3 regions of the Weizmannia sp. FSL K6-3076 genome follow, and region 1 is predicted to be linked to each of the others. Evidence: a T-box and tRNA genes for the amino acid it is inferred to sense, from the RefSeq annotation. Region 1 holds a T-box; the other regions hold tRNA genes.
What was found. A T-box is a leader RNA that pairs with one kind of tRNA and senses whether it is charged. The one in region 1 lies ahead of NSS95_RS09785 (valine--tRNA ligase), so its partner is inferred to be a tRNA-Val.

Region 2: it encodes a tRNA-Val, which carries the amino acid that the T-box ahead of NSS95_RS09785 (valine--tRNA ligase) is inferred to sense. The anticodon was not compared.
Region 3: it encodes a tRNA-Val, which carries the amino acid that the T-box ahead of NSS95_RS09785 (valine--tRNA ligase) is inferred to sense. The anticodon was not compared.

What each region holds. Positions count from the first base shown of each region.
Region 1 is NZ_JBBOWU010000001.1:2,049,393-2,056,225, reverse strand. Features, by position in the region: gene NSS95_RS09800 (LysM peptidoglycan-binding domain-containing protein) at 1-642, shown strand, start outside; gene ysxE (spore coat protein YsxE) at 841-1,857, shown strand; gene NSS95_RS09790 (hypothetical protein) at 1,874-2,065, opposite strand; T-box leader at 2,208-2,436, shown strand; gene NSS95_RS09785 (valine--tRNA ligase) at 2,492-5,137, shown strand; gene NSS95_RS09780 (bifunctional folylpolyglutamate synthase/dihydrofolate synthase) at 5,200-6,522, shown strand; gene NSS95_RS09775 (prepilin-type N-terminal cleavage/methylation domain-containing protein) at 6,641-6,833, shown strand, end outside.
Region 2 is NZ_JBBOWU010000001.1:2,546,838-2,553,670, reverse strand. Features, by position in the region: rRNA gene NSS95_RS12305 (23S ribosomal RNA) at 1-1,896, shown strand, start outside; rRNA gene rrf (5S ribosomal RNA) at 2,178-2,293, shown strand; tRNA gene NSS95_RS12295 (tRNA-Asn) at 2,300-2,374, shown strand; tRNA gene NSS95_RS12290 (tRNA-Ser) at 2,379-2,468, shown strand; tRNA gene NSS95_RS12285 (tRNA-Glu) at 2,482-2,556, shown strand; tRNA gene NSS95_RS12280 (tRNA-Val) at 2,568-2,643, shown strand; tRNA gene NSS95_RS12275 (tRNA-Met) at 2,653-2,726, shown strand; tRNA gene NSS95_RS12270 (tRNA-Asp) at 2,739-2,814, shown strand; tRNA gene NSS95_RS12265 (tRNA-Phe) at 2,835-2,910, shown strand; tRNA gene NSS95_RS12260 (tRNA-Thr) at 2,915-2,990, shown strand; tRNA gene NSS95_RS12255 (tRNA-Tyr) at 2,999-3,080, shown strand; tRNA gene NSS95_RS12250 (tRNA-Trp) at 3,089-3,162, shown strand; tRNA gene NSS95_RS12245 (tRNA-His) at 3,171-3,246, shown strand; tRNA gene NSS95_RS12240 (tRNA-Gln) at 3,254-3,325, shown strand; tRNA gene NSS95_RS12235 (tRNA-Gly) at 3,329-3,403, shown strand; tRNA gene NSS95_RS12230 (tRNA-Cys) at 3,409-3,482, shown strand; tRNA gene NSS95_RS12225 (tRNA-Leu) at 3,492-3,573, shown strand; gene NSS95_RS12220 (DUF421 domain-containing protein) at 3,816-4,280, opposite strand; gene NSS95_RS12215 (hypothetical protein) at 4,363-4,515, opposite strand; gene NSS95_RS12210 (LLM class flavin-dependent oxidoreductase) at 4,655-5,674, shown strand; tRNA gene NSS95_RS12205 (tRNA-Leu) at 5,792-5,873, shown strand; gene NSS95_RS12200 (zinc-dependent alcohol dehydrogenase family protein) at 6,261-6,833, shown strand, end outside.
Region 3 is NZ_JBBOWU010000001.1:2,290,632-2,297,464, reverse strand. Features, by position in the region: rRNA gene NSS95_RS11000 (16S ribosomal RNA) at 1-793, shown strand, start outside; rRNA gene NSS95_RS10995 (23S ribosomal RNA) at 1,111-4,043, shown strand; rRNA gene rrf (5S ribosomal RNA) at 4,410-4,525, shown strand; tRNA gene NSS95_RS10985 (tRNA-Val) at 4,534-4,606, shown strand; tRNA gene NSS95_RS10980 (tRNA-Lys) at 4,773-4,848, shown strand; tRNA gene NSS95_RS10975 (tRNA-Leu) at 4,855-4,936, shown strand; tRNA gene NSS95_RS10970 (tRNA-Gly) at 4,952-5,026, shown strand; tRNA gene NSS95_RS10965 (tRNA-Leu) at 5,036-5,121, shown strand; tRNA gene NSS95_RS10960 (tRNA-Arg) at 5,139-5,212, shown strand; tRNA gene NSS95_RS10955 (tRNA-Pro) at 5,226-5,302, shown strand; tRNA gene NSS95_RS10950 (tRNA-Ala) at 5,316-5,391, shown strand; tRNA gene NSS95_RS10945 (tRNA-Met) at 5,416-5,489, shown strand; tRNA gene NSS95_RS10940 (tRNA-Ile) at 5,505-5,581, shown strand; tRNA gene NSS95_RS10935 (tRNA-Ser) at 5,600-5,692, shown strand; tRNA gene NSS95_RS10930 (tRNA-Met) at 5,710-5,783, shown strand; tRNA gene NSS95_RS10925 (tRNA-Asp) at 5,786-5,858, shown strand; tRNA gene NSS95_RS10920 (tRNA-Phe) at 5,867-5,942, shown strand; tRNA gene NSS95_RS10915 (tRNA-His) at 5,966-6,038, shown strand; tRNA gene NSS95_RS10910 (tRNA-Gly) at 6,046-6,119, shown strand; tRNA gene NSS95_RS10905 (tRNA-Ile) at 6,124-6,197, shown strand; tRNA gene NSS95_RS10900 (tRNA-Asn) at 6,203-6,277, shown strand; tRNA gene NSS95_RS10895 (tRNA-Ser) at 6,281-6,372, shown strand; tRNA gene NSS95_RS10890 (tRNA-Glu) at 6,378-6,449, shown strand; gene NSS95_RS10885 (1,4-dihydroxy-2-naphthoate polyprenyltransferase) at 6,614-6,833, opposite strand, start outside.

The sequences.
Region 1 (6,833 bases):
TGGCATGCAGAACCGGAGTTTTCAGGCAAAAACGAGTCTGCATCCATAGCGGAAAGCGTACCGGTGCGGAACGAATGGCAGGCCGACCCAGTGCGGGATGAAGGGCATCCTGAACAGGAATTGTCCGGAAAAACCGCATCCGCGTTCCGGACGGAGAGCAAAACGGCTCTGAACGAAGAATCTCTTGAGCCGGATGACGCCGGGAAGACGGAGCCCGTTTTCCGGATCGAGAGCAAGGCAATGGAAGATGAATCTTCTGCTTATCTCAAGCAAGAATCGCCTGAAAAAGATGAATCTTCTTCTGTGGCGAGCAGCGAAACGATTGTGGAAGAGTCGCCGGAAAGCGGGGAGAAAATAGAGGAAGTGCCGGAAGAAAAGGATTCGGCTGCCAAGAAGAAAAAGAAGCAAAAATACGAATCTATTTCGCTTGCCGACTTTTTTGCCCGGAGAGATGAAGAAAAGCCTGCCAAGTTAAAGGTTTGCATCGTCCAAAGCGGGGAGACGCTCGACCAGCTTGCTGAAAAATACAATATCAATGTCCAGCAGATTTTAAGGATGAACCATTTGGAAGTGAACCAGGATGTATATGAGGGGCAAGTGCTGTACGTTCCCGCAAACGCGCGCGCCGAAAAAAATCACTGAGCCGGAGCATTCACAGGCACGGGCGTCTAGGTGAAGGATGCATCTGAAATTCAGGGGCTAAGCGCCTGCGTAAGGAAGCGTGCAAAACGAGCTATTCTTAACCTAGATTGCGCCTATGTTCAAGCCGCGGCGAATGCGGCGCAGCGGGGGAATGAAAATGAGCAAGCGCCTATTTTTCAGGAGAAGCGCTCTAAGAAGGTGAAACGGGTGACTGACCTTTCGCAGCAGGACATCAATCGGATTGTAAAGCATTACGGCCTGAACGCTGAATATGTCGGGCGGTACGGAAAAGTGTATAAAATTTATACCGGCCAGGGCATCTTTGCTTTAAAAAAAATTGCACCGCAAAACGGGATGGGATTTATCCGGCATGTCCAGTCTCTGTACCAGCGGGGATACAACCGTATTGTCCCGGTCTATCCCGCGTTGGACGGCCGTTACGGGGTGCTGTATAACGGGGCATTATACTATTTAATGCCCTGGCTGCCAAACGAAGAAAAAGAAGCACGCGGCGAGAAACATCAAAAAATGTTCAGGGAACTCGCACGCCTGCACAGCTTGTCCGTCAAAGATACGGAGATCTCAATAGAAAAACGGCGGGAATACTATGAAGAAACCCTTTCCCGCTGGTACGGGCAGCAGGATTTTTTGGAAGAGTTCCTTGAACGGTGTGAAGAGCAGGTCTATATGTCCCCGTTTGCCCTGTTGTACTGCACCTTTTACAATGAAACGAACCAGGCGCTCAAATTTTCGATCCGGCAGCTGGAAAACTGGTATGAACAATCAAAAGAGATGGAGAAAGCGAGAACGGTGACCATCCACGGAAAAATTTCAACGGAGCATTTTTTGTACGATGAACGCGGGCTCGGGTACTTTACCAATTTCGAACTGGCGAAAAACGCTGCGCCTTTTTATGACTTGCTTCCCTTCTTGTCGCGGACGCTCGATTCCTATCCGAGCCGGTTTGACGACTGCGTGGATTGGGTGAAGACCTATTTCAGCTATTTTCCGCTGAAAGAAGATGAAAAAAGCTTATTTTTCAGCTATCTCGCTTATCCCGCACCGATCATCCAAACCGTGGAGGAATACTTTGCAAATGAAGGAAAACGCCATGAAGCGAGAGCAGTCGCGAAACTGCAGGAAAAGTACTGGCGAATGAAAAATACCGAGTATGTCGTCATGCAGTTGTCACAAGGGGCCGCCCCCGCGTCATGAAAAGCAGGAACGGCCACTAAAACCATTCATACTGAAACCCGAGATAAATGAGAATAAATATGGCAAGCAGCAAAACGTCAAACGTCGTCGGAAAAATAATCGTACGGATGGCCTGAAAGACGGAGAACGGAAGAATCAGCTGCTTGCACACTTTTTTTGCATTCCGCGCCCATGTACGGACGGCCTGTTTGTCAATTTTTTTCTTCATCATCATCCACCTATCCCTCAAAAATAATGTATGAAAAGCGGGCGGATCAGTGCATCCGCCGCATATTTTTTCTAAAAATGGGCAATGCTATTGACGATTTTCACAAAAACCGATACCATAAACTATAGTCAATTTCAAAAATCAAAGTACAATGAACGGGAAGAGTACAGATTTTGTTTCCATGCAGAGAGGGAAATCAGCTGCTGAAAGATTTCCTATGCGAAACAGGCTGGAAGGTCGCCCGGGAGTAGCTTTTGTGAAACCGAAAGTAGCAAAAGCCGGCGAAGTGCCGTTACTGACCCGAGAGTGCCGGGCATCCGTTTGCCCGTGAAAAAAGGTGGTACCGCGAACAGACTCCTTTCGTCCTTTTATGACGAAGGGAGTTTTTGTGTTTATCCGTAAAAGACGCAGAAAGGAATGATGCAAATGGAACAGCAGGACATCAGCATGCCGACCAAATATGATCCGCAGGCTGTTGAAAAAGGGCGCTATGAATGGTGGGTGAACGGCAAATTTTTCGAAGCAAAAGGCGATCCGGAAAAGAAACCGTACACGATTGTGATTCCGCCGCCGAACGTAACCGGGAAGCTCCACCTCGGCCATGCCTGGGATACGGCTTTACAGGATATTTTAACCCGGATGAAACGGATGCAAGGCTATGATGTGCTCTGGCTGCCGGGGATGGACCACGCCGGGATTGCAACACAGGCAAAGGTGGAAGCCAAACTGCGTGAAGAAGGCAAATCCCGCTATGATCTCGGCCGCGAAAAATTTATGGAAGAAGCATGGAAATGGAAAGCGGAATACGCTCAATTTATCCGCAAACAATGGGCAAAACTTGGCCTCGGGCTCGATTATTCGCGCGAACGTTTTACGCTCGATGAAGGGCTGTCAAAAGCTGTAAAAGAAGTATTTGTTTCGCTTTATAAAAAAGGCTTGATTTACCGTGGCGAGTATATCATCAACTGGGATCCGGAAACGAAAACGGCACTTTCCGATATTGAAGTCGTCTACAAAGAGGTGCAGGGCGCATTTTACCATCTGGCATACCCGTTAAGCGACGGTTCCGGCACGATCGAAATCGCGACAACGCGCCCGGAAACGATGCTCGGTGATACGGCGGTCGCTGTCCATCCGGATGATGAACGATACAAACAATTAATCGGGAAAACGATTGTATTGCCGATCGTCGGCCGCGAAATTCCGATTATCGCAGACGAGTATGTGGACATGACATTTGGTTCTGGTGCCGTAAAAATTACGCCGGCCCATGACCCGAACGACTTCGAAGTCGGGAACCGCCACAACCTCGAACGTATCCTTGTGATGAACGAGGATGGCACAATGAATGAAAATGCCGGAAAATATAAAGGCATGGACCGGTTTGCATGCCGCAAACAGATTGTGGAGGACTTGAAAGCACTTGGCGTTCTTGTCAAAGTGGAAGACCATCTTCATTCGGTCGGCCATTCCGAACGGAGCGGCGCGGTTGTCGAACCGTATTTGTCGACGCAATGGTTTGTGAAAATGCAGCCGCTCGCTGATGCCGCGGTAAAACTGCAGGCGTCGGAAGGAAAAGTCCATTTTGTGCCGGTACGCTTCGAAAAAACATACTTGCACTGGATGGAAAATATCCGCGACTGGTGCATTTCGCGCCAGCTCTGGTGGGGCCACCGGATTCCGGCCTGGTACCATAAAGAAACCGGCGAAGTGTATGTTGACACTGAGCCGCCCCGCGATATTGAAAACTGGGAACAGGATCCGGACGTGCTCGATACGTGGTTCAGCTCGGCGCTCTGGCCGTTTTCGACAATGGGCTGGCCGGATGAAGAAGCTAAAGACTACAAGCGTTATTATCCGACCGATACGCTTGTGACCGGCTATGACATCATTTTCTTCTGGGTATCGCGGATGATTTTCCAGGGGCTTGCGTTTACCGGCAAGCGCCCGTTCAAAGATGTTCTGATCCACGGCCTTGTCCGCGACGAGCAGGGGCGGAAAATGAGCAAATCGCTCGGCAACGGTGTCGACCCGATGGAAGTCATCGACAAATACGGCGCGGACTCGCTCCGCTATTTCCTTACCACCGGTAGCGCACCGGGCCAGGATTTGCGTTTCAGTTACGAAAAAGTTGAAGCGGTCTGGAATTTCGCCAATAAAATTTGGAACGCCTCCCGTTTTGCACTCATGAACATGAACGGGCTGAAATACGAAGAAATGGATCTGTCCGGTGAAAAATCAGTCGCTGACAAATGGATTTTAACGCGTTTGAACGAAACGATCGAAACCGTTACAAAACTGGCGGACAAATACGAATTTGGCGAAGCTGGGCGCGCACTTTACAATTTTATCTGGGACGATTTCTGCGACTGGTACATCGAAATGGCAAAACTGCCGCTCTACAGCGAAGATGAAGCAGCGAAGAAAACGACACGCTCGGTCCTTGCGTATGTGCTCGACAATACGATGCGGCTTTTGCACCCGTTCATGCCGTTTATTACCGAGGAAATTTGGCAAAACCTTCCGCATCAGGGGGAATCGATCACAACAGCCGCTTGGCCGGAGGTGGACGAAAGCCTTACAGATGCAGCGGCTAGCGAAGAAATGAAACTGCTTGTCGACATCATCCGTTCCGTCCGCAATATCCGCGCGGAAGTGAATACGCCGTTAAGCAAAAAAATCAAACTGCATTTGAAAGCGAAAGACGAAACGGTCTTAGCGGCTTTAAAACGAAACGAAGCGTACATTACCCGTTTCTGCAACCCGGATGAATTGAAAATGGGGCTTGACCTCGAGGCACCGGACAAAGCCATGACTGCAGTCGTTTCCGGCGTCGAACTGTTCCTGCCGCTTGAAGGACTCATTAATTTTGAAGAAGAACTGGCCCGGCTCCGGAAAGAGTTGGCGAAATGGAATAAAGAAGTCGAACGCGTCCAGAAAAAACTGTCCAATCAAGGGTTCCTGAAAAAAGCGCCGGAAAATGTCGTTGCCGAAGAACGGGCAAAAGAAAAAGACTATCTTGAAAAACGAAGCACCGTCGAAGCGCGCATCAAAGAACTTGAAAACCAGTAATACAAGGGTGGAAGGCGAATTCTTTACGGATTCGTCTTCCTTGCATACGGGAGGAAAGGCATATGTTTGAAACCTATGAAGAAGCGGTCGGCTGGATCCGGTCCCGCTCGAAATTCGGGATGAAACCAGGGCTTGAGCGGATGCAGTGGCTGATGGAAAAATTGCACCACCCGGAACAAAAAATCCGGACGGTTCACGTGGCCGGGACGAACGGCAAAGGGTCGACCGTCACCTTTTTGCGGAATATTTTAGAGCAGGCAGGCTATACGGTCGGCACCTTTACTTCCCCGTATATTGAGCAGTTTAACGAAAGGATCAGCATAAACGGAACGCCGGTGTCAGATGCAGACCTCATCCGGCTTACAAACGAGATCCGCCCGCTTGCAGAAGAACTGGAGCACACAGCATTCGGCGCACCGACAGAGTTTGAAGTCATTACAGCGATGTCGCTTGTGTATTTTGCCGACATCCGGCCGGTGGATATCGTTATTTATGAAGTCGGCCTTGGCGGCAGGCTTGACTCCACCAACGTCATCACACCGCTTGTCAGCCTGATTACCAATATCGGCCATGACCATATGAATGTGCTTGGCCATACGATTGCGGAGATCGCATTTGAAAAAGCGGGCATCATCAAACACGGGGTGCCGGTTGCAACGACAGCAATGCTGCCTGATGCGCTAGCGGTGATTGAAGAAAAAGCGGCAAAAGAAAAGGCACCGCTTTTCCGTGCCGGAAAGGAATTTTCTTTTGCGGAGATTGGCGGGGATTTAACCGGTGAACATTTCCGCTTTGCTTCTCCGTACGGCGCCTATGACTGCTTGTCGATCACCATGATGGGTCGCCATCAGATTTACAATGCCGCGCTTGCCGTTATGGGGGCAGAACTGTTAAGACATATCCACCATTTTCGCATCCCGCAGCATGCACTGGAAAAAGGCCTTCTCCTCAGCAAGTGGATCGGCCGATTTGAAAAACTGCTGGATGACCCGCTCGTTATCATCGATGGCGCCCACAACCCGGAAGGCATTGACAGCCTGATCGAAACAATGGACACCCATCTGCGCGGGAAAAACATTCACATGATTTTTTCCGCACTTGGCGACAAAGACTTGGATCACATGATTCCGAAACTCGACCACAAAACAGACGAAATCATTTTCACAACTTTTGATTTTCCAAGAGCGATTCCGGCAGAGATGTTGTATAAGATAAGCCATCATCAAAATAAATCATTTTCGGAGGATTGGAAAGAAACCGTACTTGCTAAAATAAAAGAAATGAAAGGCTCAAGAGATGTTTTAGTCATTACGGGGTCTTTATACTTTATTTCGAAAGTCCGGAAATACATTTTGGGCCAATCAGAAAGGAACGGGCAGAGCTGAAAAAGTTCTGCCCTTTTTTTTATTTGTTCTATTTGTTGAATTACTTTCCCGGCGCTTTTTGATAAAATAAGTTTTATAGGAAATAAGACGCAGGACAAAATGCTTAGCGGAGGTTGTTATGAAAAAACCCCTTTTTAAAAACAACCGGGGATTTACACTTGTCGAAGTGCTCGCTTCGATTACGATTTTAGCGATTGTGATGCTCACAGTGGGTTCCATTTTGGCCAATAATGCGGGCGTGACAAAGAAAGCGGATGACTCGCTGTCTGCATTGCAAATTGCAACCGGGATATTAAGAGCTTACCAGAAAA
Region 2 (6,833 bases), 500 kb from region 1:
GCCAGCTAAGGTCCCAAAGTATACGTTAAGTGGAAAAGGATGTGGCGTTGCTTAGACAACCAGGATGTTGGCTTAGAAGCAGCCATCATTCAAAGAGTGCGTAATAGCTCACTGGTCGAGTGACGCTGCGCCGAAAATGTACCGGGGCTAAACGTATCACCGAAGCTGCGGATGGACACCGTATGGTGTCCGTGGTAGGAGAGCGTTCTAAGGGCGTTGAAGCCGGACCGGAAGGACCGGTGGAGCGCTTAGAAGTGAGAATGCCGGTATGAGTAGCGAAAGAAGGGTGAGAATCCCTTCCACCGAATGCCTAAGGTTTCCTGAGGAAGGCTCGTCCGCTCAGGGTTAGTCGGGGCCTAAGCCGAGGCCGAAAGGCGTAGGCGATGGACAACAGGTTGATATTCCTGTACCGCCTCTTCACCGTTTGAACGATGGGGGGACGCAGGAGGATAGGGCAAGCGCGACACTGGTTGATCGCGTCCAAGCAGTTAGGCCGGTGCGGAGGCAAATCCTTCGCGCCAAGGCGGAGCTGTGATGGCGAGGGAAATTTTAGTACCGAAGTTCCTGATTCCACACTGCCAAGAAAAGCCTCTAGTGAGGTGAAAGGCGCCCGTACCGCAAACCGACACAGGTAGGCGAGGAGAGAATCCTAAGGTGAGCGAGAGAACTCTCGTTAAGGAACTCGGCAAAATGACCCCGTAACTTCGGGAGAAGGGGTGCTTTTTGGGGTGTATGCCCCGGGAAGCCGCAGTGAATAGGCCCAGGCGACTGTTTAGCAAAAACACAGGTCTCTGCGAAGCCGCAAGGCGAAGTATAGGGGCTGACACCTGCCCGGTGCTGGAAGGTTAAGGAGAGGGGTTAGCCGTAAGGCGAAGCTCTGAACTGAAGCCCCAGTAAACGGCGGCCGTAACTATAACGGTCCTAAGGTAGCGAAATTCCTTGTCAGGTAAGTTCTGACCCGCACGAAAGGTGTAACGATCTGGGCACTGTCTCAACGAGAGACTCGGTGAAATTATAGTACCTGTGAAGATGCAGGTTACCCGCGACAGGACGGAAAGACCCCATGGAGCTTTACTGCAGCCTGATATTGAATTTTGGTACAGCTTGTACAGGATAGGTAGGAGCCTTGGAAACCGGAGCGCCAGCTTCGGCGGAGGCATCGGTGGGATACTACCCTGGCTGTATTGAAATTCTAACCCGCACCCCTTACCGGGGTGGGAGACAGTGTCAGGCAGGCAGTTTGACTGGGGCGGTCGCCTCCTAAAAGGTAACGGAGGCGCCCAAAGGTTCCCTCAGAATGGTTGGAAATCATTCGCAGAGTGTAAAGGCATAAGGGAGCTTGACTGCGAGACTTACAAGTCGGGCAGGGACGAAAGTCGGGCTTAGTGATCCGGTGGTTCCGCATGGAAGGGCCATCGCTCAACGGATAAAAGCTACCCTGGGGATAACAGGCTGATCTCCCCCAAGAGTCCACATCGACGGGGAGGTTTGGCACCTCGATGTCGGCTCATCGCATCCTGGGGCTGTAGTCGGTCCCAAGGGTTGGGCTGTTCGCCCATTAAAGCGGTACGCGAGCTGGGTTCAGAACGTCGTGAGACAGTTCGGTCCCTATCCGTCGCGGGCGCAGGAAATTTGAGAGGAGCTGTCCTTAGTACGAGAGGACCGGGATGGACGCACCGCTGGTGTACCAGTTGTCTTGCCAAAGGCATCGCTGGGTAGCTATGTGCGGAAGGGATAAGTGCTGAAAGCATCTAAGCATGAAGCCCCCCTCAAGATGAGATTTCCCACAGTTTATACTGGTAAGATCCCTGAAAGATGATCAGGTTGATAGGTCCGGGGTGGAAGCGCGGCGACGCGTGGAGCTGACGGATACTAATCGATCGAGGACTTAACCAAATAGAAAAGTGAAGGGCGCTCGCTCATCGGCGTACGGATTTCGGAGCTTTCGACTGAGATAAAGGAAACACGGCGAGGTATCGAGCCGATGTTGACTTATCGTAGGGAGAAAGCGTAGAAATACGCTAGCCGATAGGCGCTGGAGCTAGACAATTCTCAAAGTTAGTAGCAGAAATGCATTCTCCGTTTACAGTTTTTTCTCCCATCCGGTTTTCAGGGAATCACATAATTCCTGTTGATAAGAAACGAAAACTTTGTTATAATGATTTTTGTCATTGAGGTCCGGTGGCGATGGCGGAAAGGTCACACCCGTTCCCATCCCGAACACGGAAGTTAAGCTTTCCAGCGCCGATGGTAGTTGGGGGTTTCCCCCTGCGAGAGTAGGACGTTGCCGGGCTTGTATTCCGCAGTAGCTCAGTGGTAGAGCAATCGGCTGTTAACCGATCGGTCGTAGGTTCGAATCCTACCTGCGGAGCCATTATGGAGAGCTGTCCGAGAGGCCGAAGGAGCACGATTGGAAATCGTGTAGGCGGCTAAAAGCTGTCTCAAGGGTTCGAATCCCTTGCTCTCCGTCATGATCCATATGGCCCGTTGGTCAAGCGGTTAAGACACCGCCCTTTCACGGCGGTAACACGGGTTCGAATCCCGTACGGGTCACCATTTACATATTTGGAGGATTAGCTCAGCTGGGAGAGCGTCTGCCTTACAAGCAGAGGGTCGGCGGTTCGATCCCGTCATCCTCCACCATTTTATCATCGCGGGGTGGAGCAGTCTGGTAGCTCGTCGGGCTCATAACCCGAAGGTCGCAGGTTCAAATCCTGCCCCCGCAATTTACATATAAAGGTCCCGTAGTGTAGCGGTTATCACGCCTGCCTGTCACGCAGGAGATCGCGGGTTCGATTCCCGTCGGGACCGCCATCTACATTTTACATAATTGTGGCTCGGTAGCTCAGTCGGTAGAGCAAAGGACTGAAAATCCTTGTGTCGGCGGTTCGATTCCGTCCCGAGCCACCATTTGGCCGGTCTAGCTCAATTGGTAGAGCAACTGACTTGTAATCAGTAGGTTGGGGGTTCAAGTCCTCTGGCCGGCACCACGCAATATGGAGGGGTAGCGAAGTGGCTAAACGCGGCGGACTGTAAATCCGCTCCCTCAGGGTTCGGCGGTTCGAATCCGTCCCCCTCCATTTTTTAAAGGGGCATAGTTTAAAGGTAGAACAGAGGTCTCCAAAACCTCCAGTGTGGGTTCGATTCCTACTGCCCCTGCCATTATGATGGCGGTTGTGGCGAAGTGGTTAACGCACCGGATTGTGGCTCCGGCATTCGTGGGTTCGATTCCCACCATCCGCCCCATATTTATTGGGCCATAGCCAAGCGGTAAGGCAACGGACTTTGACTCCGTCATGCGCTGGTTCGAATCCAGCTGGCCCAGTATGCGGAAGTAGTTCAGTGGTAGAACATCACCTTGCCAAGGTGGGGGTCGCGGGTTCGAATCCCGTCTTCCGCTCCATTGATGGCGGCATAGCCAAGAGGTAAGGCAGAGGTCTGCAAAACCTTTATCACCGGTTCGATTCCGGTTGCCGCCTCCATCATATTGTGCCGGTGTGGCGGAATTGGCAGACGCGCACGACTCAAAATCGTGTTCCTTCGGGAGTGTCGGTTCGACCCCGACCACCGGTATAACAGCATCACATTGAAAGCTGATGCCAAACGGAACGCTTCTCAAGATAAAGAGAAGCGTTTTTTTATTGCAATTATATTATTGAAGCCGAGCCCAATTTAAGTGGCTGCTTGAAAACGTACACTTGTGGGTATCTACAGCAATTTAACTTGTACAAAAAGGGAATTGATCTTATAAGAAATGTTTGAAAATACTATCTTAAATTTTCTATTTATAATGAGAACAAGAGCTGGGCAGCCTACTATTTACTAGGGTTGTCTTTTCTTTTTTTCACCGTAACCGTCCCATCTTTTTCAAGATAAGCCTGGTCAATTTCATCAAGTGAAAATACACCTTGCTTTCTCAATAACTCCGTCAGTTGGTTCATATCAATTTTATTTTTTTTCAGTACGACTTTGTTAATTTTTCCCTTATCGATCATCAGCGTTTTATCCCCGATAAGGAATTTTTCCAGTTTATCATAGCGGTAAATGAGGATGTCAAAAATGATTTTAATGATGACCCAAACAGAAAGCATCGCAAGAATGTAGTACCATTTTACACTTGGGTCATAAAGGCCGTTGCCGACGATTTCAGACAGCATAATGCTCCAGATGAAGTCGATTGGCGTAAGGTTTGAAATGCTTTTGGCGCCAGTACATTTTAGACAAAAAATGAGCGCAAGAAAGCCCATGATCAATTTTAATAAGTCCATGCCAATTTGCATCGCTAAACCCCTCCTTCAATGACGTTCAGTTTTCTCTCGAATGCTCACTTTTACGGGGCTTTCCAACGCTTAATCCAACTGTTTATACTGCTTCAGCAAGCATTCTATTTTTCACTTCGCCAACTTCATGCAGTTTGGATACCAATGCTCTTTCTGCTGCTTCTATAGGAAAAAGAAAACCTGTATCGGAAGAAAATCCACGCCCCGATCGTTCATAAGGATTTTTTAATTGCATTTTCCCTTAAAATCAGTGTCGTAAACGAACGTTCTCATCATTGGGATACACCGGACAGGTTAGGCAAATCATTTTGTTTTGGGAATCTGTTATTTTACAATAGATCTATCTTCACGAGTAGAAGGAAAGGAAGCGGACAATGGGTAGTCAAAAAAAGTTGAATGACGTTGCATTTTCGGTTTTAGATTTGATCCCCGTTTTATCTGGAAAGACACCGGCAGATTCGTTTAAAAATAGCCTAAGCCTCGCACAGCATGTTGAAAATTGGGGCTACAAACGATACTGGCTCGCGGAGCACCATAATATGGTGGGAGTAGCCAGCTCTGCAACGGCTGTTTTAGTCGGGTATATAGCGGCAGGGACGAAAACCATCCGTGTCGGGTCTGGCGGTGTGATGCTTCCAAATCATGCACCGCTTGTCGTGGCTGAGCAGTTTGGAACACTGGGTTCCATCTATCCAGGCAGAATTGATCTCGGCCTTGGCCGTGCGCCGGGTACAGACCAATTGACAGCTGCGGCGCTCAGAAGGAATTTAAGGGGCGGGGAAATGGATTTTCCGGATAATGTCCAAGAACTGATGAACTATTTTCTCTCGGATAAAGAACGCAGGACGTATGCACGGGCCGTCGTGGCAGAAGGGGTGGATGTTCCGGTTTGGCTTCTTGGGTCAAGTACATACAGTGCCACACTTGCTGCCAGGCTCGGCCTGCCGTTTTCGTTTGCAAGCCATTTTGCACCAGCGCAATTGTTTGATGCTTTATACCTTTATCGGGAGAACTTCAAACCGTCCAAGTATTTGCAAAAGCCATATGTGATTGCGTGTGTGAATGGCGTAGCAGCTGACACAGATGCAGAAGCAGAAAGGATCGCAACAAGCCTGTACCAGTTTTTCCTCGGCGTTATCCGTGGAAAATCGCAGACGCTGCAGCCGCCTGTCGATAGCATGAACGGGATTTGGACTCCGTTTGAAAAAGAAGCGGCATTGCGTCAGCTTGAATATGCTTTTATCGGTTCAAAACAGACAATCAAAGAGAAAATGGAAGAATTTTTGGATGATACACAGGTCGATGAGTTGATGTTTGTATCGCATATTTACAACCATGAAGAGCGGCTGCGGTCTTATGAGATCCTAAGTGAACTGAAGGAAGATCATGCGTGAATAGGGGAGCTGTTTTGCTTCCCTTTTTCGCAAAATGGTTATTGACATTTTTTACGATCTGGATATAATTATAAAAGTGACATAACAAACAGCTTTGTTTGCGATTCATAGGATCATGCCGGTGTGGCGGAATTGGCAGACGCGCACGACTCAAAATCGTGTTCCTTCGGGAGTGTCGGTTCGACCCCGACCACCGGTATCAAAAGATCACATTTCAGTTTTTCGGTAAAACGTTCCTTATAATCTAGTAAGGAGCGTTTTTTCATTTTCCGGCAGAAGTCACTCTCTTCAATCGGTGAAGGGCAGAAGGAAAGGGATGAATTTCGGTTTGCATTTACTAAAGGCTGCTTATTTGTTTTTTTCATTATTCAGTCGTAAAATAAAATAAAGAATTTAATAATAGCGAATCTAAACACAAATCACTATACTTATCAAGGCTATGAAGCATATCAGCTAGTTCCGGGCGTTCCAGATTTGTTCAGCAATCCCAATTCGCCGAAAACAAAGCATATAAGTGATATTCGTAGGCTTTGAAAACCGTTCAAGTGCGCTGATACATAACGAATTTCAGAGGAGATGGGTGAGAGTGAAGATCAGAGCTGCTGTACTACGGGAATCAGGTGCTGCTATGCCATATGCAGCAAGCAAACCGATTAAAATTGAAACATTGGAACTCGATGAACCGCAACAAGGAGAAGTGCTTGTCAAGATGAAGGCGGCCAGTTTGTGCCACTCGGATTTGTCTGTTATAAATGGCAGCAGACCCCGGCCTTTACCGATGGCTCTTGGGCATGAGGCTGCCGGTGAAGTGGTGAAAACCGGTGAAGGTGTGACGGATCTTGCGCCGGGTGACCATGTTGTTTGTGTGTTTGTACCAAGCTGTGGCGAATGCCTGCCGTGCAAGGAGGGACGCCCTGCATTATGCGAAACGGGTGCGGCTTCAAACGCGGCAGGTACTTTACCAGGAGGCGGCATCCGGCTGCATGCAAATGGTGAAGACATCATGCACCATCTCGGCGTATCCGCTTTTTCAGAATATGCTGTTGTGTCCCGTCGTTCTTTGATTAAAATTGAAAAAGACGTTCCGTTTGAAAAGCTTGCCCTTTTTGGATGCGCTGTCATTACGGGGGTCGGGGCAGTCGTGAATACAGCCCGGATT
Region 3 (6,833 bases), 240 kb from region 1:
ACGCTGAGGCGCGAAAGCGTGGGGAGCAAACAGGATTAGATACCCTGGTAGTCCACGCCGTAAACGATGAGTGCTAAGTGTTAGAGGGTTTCCGCCCTTTAGTGCTGCAGCTAACGCATTAAGCACTCCGCCTGGGGAGTACGGCCGCAAGGCTGAAACTCAAAGGAATTGACGGGGGCCCGCACAAGCGGTGGAGCATGTGGTTTAATTCGAAGCAACGCGAAGAACCTTACCAGGTCTTGACATCCTCTGACCTCCCTGGAGACAGGGCCTTCCCCTTCGGGGGACAGAGTGACAGGTGGTGCATGGTTGTCGTCAGCTCGTGTCGTGAGATGTTGGGTTAAGTCCCGCAACGAGCGCAACCCTTGACCTTAGTTGCCAGCATTCAGTTGGGCACTCTAAGGTGACTGCCGGTGACAAACCGGAGGAAGGTGGGGATGACGTCAAATCATCATGCCCCTTATGACCTGGGCTACACACGTGCTACAATGGATGGTACAAAGGGCTGCGAGACCGCGAGGTTAAGCCAATCCCAGAAAACCATTCCCAGTTCGGATTGCAGGCTGCAACCCGCCTGCATGAAGCCGGAATCGCTAGTAATCGCGGATCAGCATGCCGCGGTGAATACGTTCCCGGGCCTTGTACACACCGCCCGTCACACCACGAGAGTTTGTAACACCCGAAGTCGGTGAGGTAACCTTTACGGAGCCAGCCGCCGAAGGTGGGACAGATGATTGGGGTGAAGTCGTAACAAGGTAGCCGTATCGGAAGGTGCGGCTGGATCACCTCCTTTCTAAGGGGAAAAGCGTAGGGCGCTCGTTCATCGGCGTACGGATTTCGTAGTCTTCGACTGAGATAAAGGAAACACGATGAGCCTTAAAGGCGAATCGATGTTGACTTATCGTAGGGAGAAGACGTAGAAATACGCTAGCCGATAGCGCCCGGAGCTAGACAGAAAAGGAAAACTTCGTTTTCCAAAATCAAGTTTGACGTTTCCGTTTTGTTCAGTTTTGAAGGTTCAATCCTTCAACATGTGTTCTTTGAAAACCGGATAGGAGAAACAAACCAAGTAAACCGAGAATCGCTTATTTTTGGATTTAATCCTTTTATGGTTAAGTTAGAAAGGGCGCACGGTGGATGCCTTGGCACTAGGAGCCGATGAAGGACGGTACAAACACCGATATGCTCCGGGGAGCTGTACGTAAGCGTTGATCCGGAGATTTCCGAATGGGGAAACCCCCTGTCTTTAATCGGACAGGATTCCTGCCTGAATCCATAGGGCAGGAAGGGCACACCCGGGGAACTGAAACATCTCAGTACCCGGAGGAAGAGAAAGCAATTGCGATTTCCCAAGTAGCGGCGAGCGAACAGGAAACAGCCCAAACCGGAAGGCTTGCCTTCCGGGGTTGTAGGACACTCATATGGGAGTTACAAAAGAACAGGTTAAGTGAAGCGGCCTGGAAAGGCCTGCCGGAGAAGGTAAAAGCCCTGTAACTGACACTTCGTTCTCTCCCGAGTGGATCCTGAGTACGGCGGGACACGAGGAATCCCGCCGGAATCCGGGAGGACCATCTCCCAAGGCTAAATACTCCCTAGTGACCGATAGTGAACCAGTACCGTGAGGGAAAGGTGAAAAGCACCCCGGGAGGGGAGTGAAAGAGATCCTGAAACCGTGTGCCTACAAGTAGTCAGAGCCCGTTAACGGGTGATGGCGTGCCTTTTGTAGAATGAACCGGCGAGTTACGGTCTCATGCAAGGTTAAGCTGAAGAAGCGGAGCCGCAGCGAAAGCGAGTCTGAACAGGGCGAAAGAGTATGAGGCCGCAGACCCGAAACCAGGTGATCTACCCATGTCCAGGGTGAAGGCAAGGTAACACTTGCTGGAGGCCCGAACCCACGCACGTTGAAAAGTGCGGGGATGAGGTGTGGGTAGCGGAGAAATTCCAATCGAACTTGGAGATAGCTGGTTCTCTCCGAAATAGCTTTAGGGCTAGCCTCAAGCGAAGAGTTTTGGAGGTAGAGCACTGTTTGGACGAGGGGCCCTCATCGGGTTACCGAATTCAGACAAACTCCGAATGCCAAAAACTTATGCTTGGGAGTCAGACTGTGAGTGATAAGATCCATGGTCGAAAGGGAAACAGCCCAGACCGCCAGCTAAGGTCCCAAAGTATACGTTAAGTGGAAAAGGATGTGGCGTTGCTTAGACAACCAGGATGTTGGCTTAGAAGCAGCCATCATTCAAAGAGTGCGTAATAGCTCACTGGTCGAGTGACGCTGCGCCGAAAATGTACCGGGGCTAAACGTATCACCGAAGCTGCGGATGGACACCGTATGGTGTCCGTGGTAGGAGAGCGTTCTAAGGGCGTTGAAGCCGGACCGGAAGGACCGGTGGAGCGCTTAGAAGTGAGAATGCCGGTATGAGTAGCGAAAGAAGGGTGAGAATCCCTTCCACCGAATGCCTAAGGTTTCCTGAGGAAGGCTCGTCCGCTCAGGGTTAGTCGGGGCCTAAGCCGAGGCCGAAAGGCGTAGGCGATGGACAACAGGTTGATATTCCTGTACCGCCTCTTCACCGTTTGAACGATGGGGGGACGCAGGAGGATAGGGCAAGCGCGACACTGGTTGATCGCGTCCAAGCAGTTAGGCCGGTGCGGAGGCAAATCCTTCGCGCCAAGGCGGAGCTGTGATGGCGAGGGAAATTTTAGTACCGAAGTTCCTGATTCCACACTGCCAAGAAAAGCCTCTAGTGAGGTGAAAGGCGCCCGTACCGCAAACCGACACAGGTAGGCGAGGAGAGAATCCTAAGGTGAGCGAGAGAACTCTCGTTAAGGAACTCGGCAAAATGACCCCGTAACTTCGGGAGAAGGGGTGCTTTTTGGGGTGTATGCCCCGGGAAGCCGCAGTGAATAGGCCCAGGCGACTGTTTAGCAAAAACACAGGTCTCTGCGAAGCCGCAAGGCGAAGTATAGGGGCTGACACCTGCCCGGTGCTGGAAGGTTAAGGAGAGGGGTTAGCCGTAAGGCGAAGCTCTGAACTGAAGCCCCAGTAAACGGCGGCCGTAACTATAACGGTCCTAAGGTAGCGAAATTCCTTGTCAGGTAAGTTCTGACCCGCACGAAAGGTGTAACGATCTGGGCACTGTCTCAACGAGAGACTCGGTGAAATTATAGTACCTGTGAAGATGCAGGTTACCCGCGACAGGACGGAAAGACCCCATGGAGCTTTACTGCAGCCTGATATTGAATTTTGGTACAGCTTGTACAGGATAGGTAGGAGCCTTGGAAACCGGAGCGCCAGCTTCGGCGGAGGCATCGGTGGGATACTACCCTGGCTGTATTGAAATTCTAACCCGCACCCCTTACCGGGGTGGGAGACAGTGTCAGGCAGGCAGTTTGACTGGGGCGGTCGCCTCCTAAAAGGTAACGGAGGCGCCCAAAGGTTCCCTCAGAATGGTTGGAAATCATTCGCAGAGTGTAAAGGCATAAGGGAGCTTGACTGCGAGACTTACAAGTCGAGCAGGGACGAAAGTCGGGCTTAGTGATCCGGTGGTTCCGCATGGAAGGGCCATCGCTCAACGGATAAAAGCTACCCTGGGGATAACAGGCTGATCTCCCCCAAGAGTCCACATCGACGGGGAGGTTTGGCACCTCGATGTCGGCTCATCGCATCCTGGGGCTGTAGTCGGTCCCAAGGGTTGGGCTGTTCGCCCATTAAAGCGGTACGCGAGCTGGGTTCAGAACGTCGTGAGACAGTTCGGTCCCTATCCGTCGCGGGCGCAGGAAATTTGAGAGGAGCTGTCCTTAGTACGAGAGGACCGGGATGGACGCACCGCTGGTGTACCAGTTGTCTTGCCAAAGGCATCGCTGGGTAGCTATGTGCGGAAGGGATAAGTGCTGAAAGCATCTAAGCATGAAGCCCCCCTCAAGATGAGATTTCCCACAGTTTATACTGGTAAGATCCCTGAAAGATGATCAGGTTGATAGGTCCGGGGTGGAAGCGCGGCGACGCGTGGAGCTGACGGATACTAATCGATCGAGGACTTAACCAATAGAAAAGCGGAAGCGCCTTGGTCATCGGCGTACGGATTTCGGAGCTTTCGACTGAGATAAAGGAAACACGACGAGCCCTAAAGGCGAGTCGATGTTGACTTATCGTAGGAAAGGGGGACGGGAAGTTCACTAGCCGATAGCGCCCGGAACTGGACAATAGAAAAGCGGAGGTGCCTTGTTTAGCCCCGACAAGCGAATGTTCTGACCGGCATGGAGCCGTCTTTTGGCTCCGTGACGGGCAGGTTATTCGACCTCGAGGGGCTAGGCACCGGAGCTGGACAATTTTCAAAGTTAAAAACGCGTTCTCAGTTTACAGTTTTTTCTCCCATCCGGTTTTCAGGGAACACATCCCAAAATTATACAGGTCCGGTGATGATGGCGGAAAGGTCACACCCGAACACATCCCGAACTCGGAAGTTAAGCTTTCCAGCGCCGATGGTAGTTGGGGGTCTCCCCCTGCGAGAGTAGGACGTTGCCGGGCCATAATACGGAGGATTAGCTCAGCTGGGAGAGCGTCTGCCTTACAAGCAGAGGGTCGGCGGTTCGATCCCGTCATCCTCCATTTTTATGCCGTTCCGATTCAGGTGCAATCGGCTTCCATCGGAAGGTTGGGAATACTGGCTTGTGACCGGCATCATACTTCCCGGGAATCCTAAAAATAGATATGTACATATTTAACCCAATATAGTATAATTCTCTTTGTGACAAGTAATGTCATTATCGGATATGAGCCATTAGCTCAGTTGGTAGAGCATCTGACTTTTAATCAGAGGGTCGCAGGTTCGAATCCTGCATGGCTCACCATTTATCGCGGGTGTGGCGGAATTGGCAGACGCACCAGACTTAGGATCTGGCGCCGTAAGGCGTGGGGGTTCGACTCCCTTCACCCGCACTGTTTACATGATACGCGGAAGTAGTTCAGTGGTAGAACATCACCTTGCCAAGGTGGGGGTCGCGGGTTCGAATCCCGTCTTCCGCTCCATTTTATCCCGCCGGGGTGGCGGAATTGGCAGACGCACAGGACTTAAAATCCTGCGGTAGGTGACTACCGTACCGGTTCGACTCCGGTCCTCGGCATCAGTACCATGACAAATGCGCCCATAGCTCAATTGGATAGAGCGTTTGACTACGGATCAAAAGGTTAGGGGTTCGACTCCTCTTGGGCGCGCTTATTCCTGTTTCGGGAAGTAGCTCAGCTTGGCAGAGCACATGGTTAGGGACCATGGGGTCGCAGGTTCAAATCCTGTCTTCCCGACCATGAAGATCATAACGGGGCCTTAGCTCAGCTGGGAGAGCGCCTGCTTTGCACGCAGGAGGTCAGCGGTTCGATCCCGCTAGGCTCCACCAATCCACCAAACAGAGTCAAATAACGGCGGCGTAGCTCAGCTGGCTAGAGCGTACGGTTCATACCCGTGAGGTCGGGGGTTCGATCCCCTCCGCCGCTATATTTTGTATATATCGGACCTTTAGCTCAGCTGGTTAGAGCAGACGGCTCATAACCGTCCGGTCGTAGGTTCGAGTCCTACAAGGTCCACCATTTTTTATTTTTTCATACGGAGGAATACCCAAGTCTGGCTGAAGGGATCGGTCTTGAAAACCGACAGGCGGGTTACACCGCGCGGGGGTTCGAATCCCTCTTCCTCCGCCATTTCATTATTTTATCATCGCGGGGTGGAGCAGTCTGGTAGCTCGTCGGGCTCATAACCCGAAGGTCACAGGTTCAAATCCTGCCCCCGCAATTGGTCCCGTGGTGTAGCGGTTATCACGCCTGCCTGTCACGCAGGAGATCGCGGGTTCGATTCCCGTCGGGACCGCTTGTTTTGGCTCGGTAGCTCAGTCGGTAGAGCAAAGGACTGAAAATCCTTGTGTCGGCGGTTCGATTCCGTCCCGAGCCACCATTGGTTTCAATGAAAAATATATGGCGGTTGTGGCGAAGTGGTTAACGCACCGGATTGTGGCTCCGGCATTCATGGGTTCGATTCCCATCATCCGCCCTTTGCTGCGGGTGTAGTTTAGTGGTAAAACCACAGCCTTCCAAGCTGTTGTCGTGGGTTCGATTCCCATCACCCGCTCCACTTTGGGCCTATAGCTCAGCTGGTTAGAGCGCACGCCTGATAAGCGTGAGGTCGATGGTTCAAGTCCATTTAGGCCCATATATTCCGCAGTAGCTCAGTGGTAGAGCAATCGGCTGTTAACCGATCGGTCGTAGGTTCGAATCCTACCTGCGGAGCCATATGGAGAAGTACTCAAGTGGCTGAAGAGGCGCCCCTGCTAAGGGTGTAGGTCGCGATTAGCGGCGCGAGGGTTCAAATCCCTCCTTCTCCGCCATTTTTGGCCCGTTGGTCAAGCGGTTAAGACACCGCCCTTTCACGGCGGTAACACGGGTTCGAATCCCGTACGGGTCATACTGGTCACGAAGCTGTTCCGGAAACTTCCGGAGCAGCTTTTTTTGCGCGTTTTTTCACTTCTGCAAACCTCTTCAGGACTTCACCCAGGCTACGGGTCCGTTAAAGTATGATAGAAAAAACGCAAAAACAAACGGCGGAGTGTTACACTCCGCCGTTTGTTTTTAAATAAAATGATCGATCAAAAAGCTGATGGATAAAAGCACCCCGAAAATGGTGTTTGTCTGTGCGGTTGCTTTCATAGCAGGCAGCATTTGCAACGGTTCACTTTTTCCAATAAAGCCTTTAATGGCCCGGACCGGTTTCGGTGTGCTGACGAAAACGAGCAATACCCACGGGGTTACAACACCGAACAAAACGAGCCCGGCCATCCAGAGATAGGAA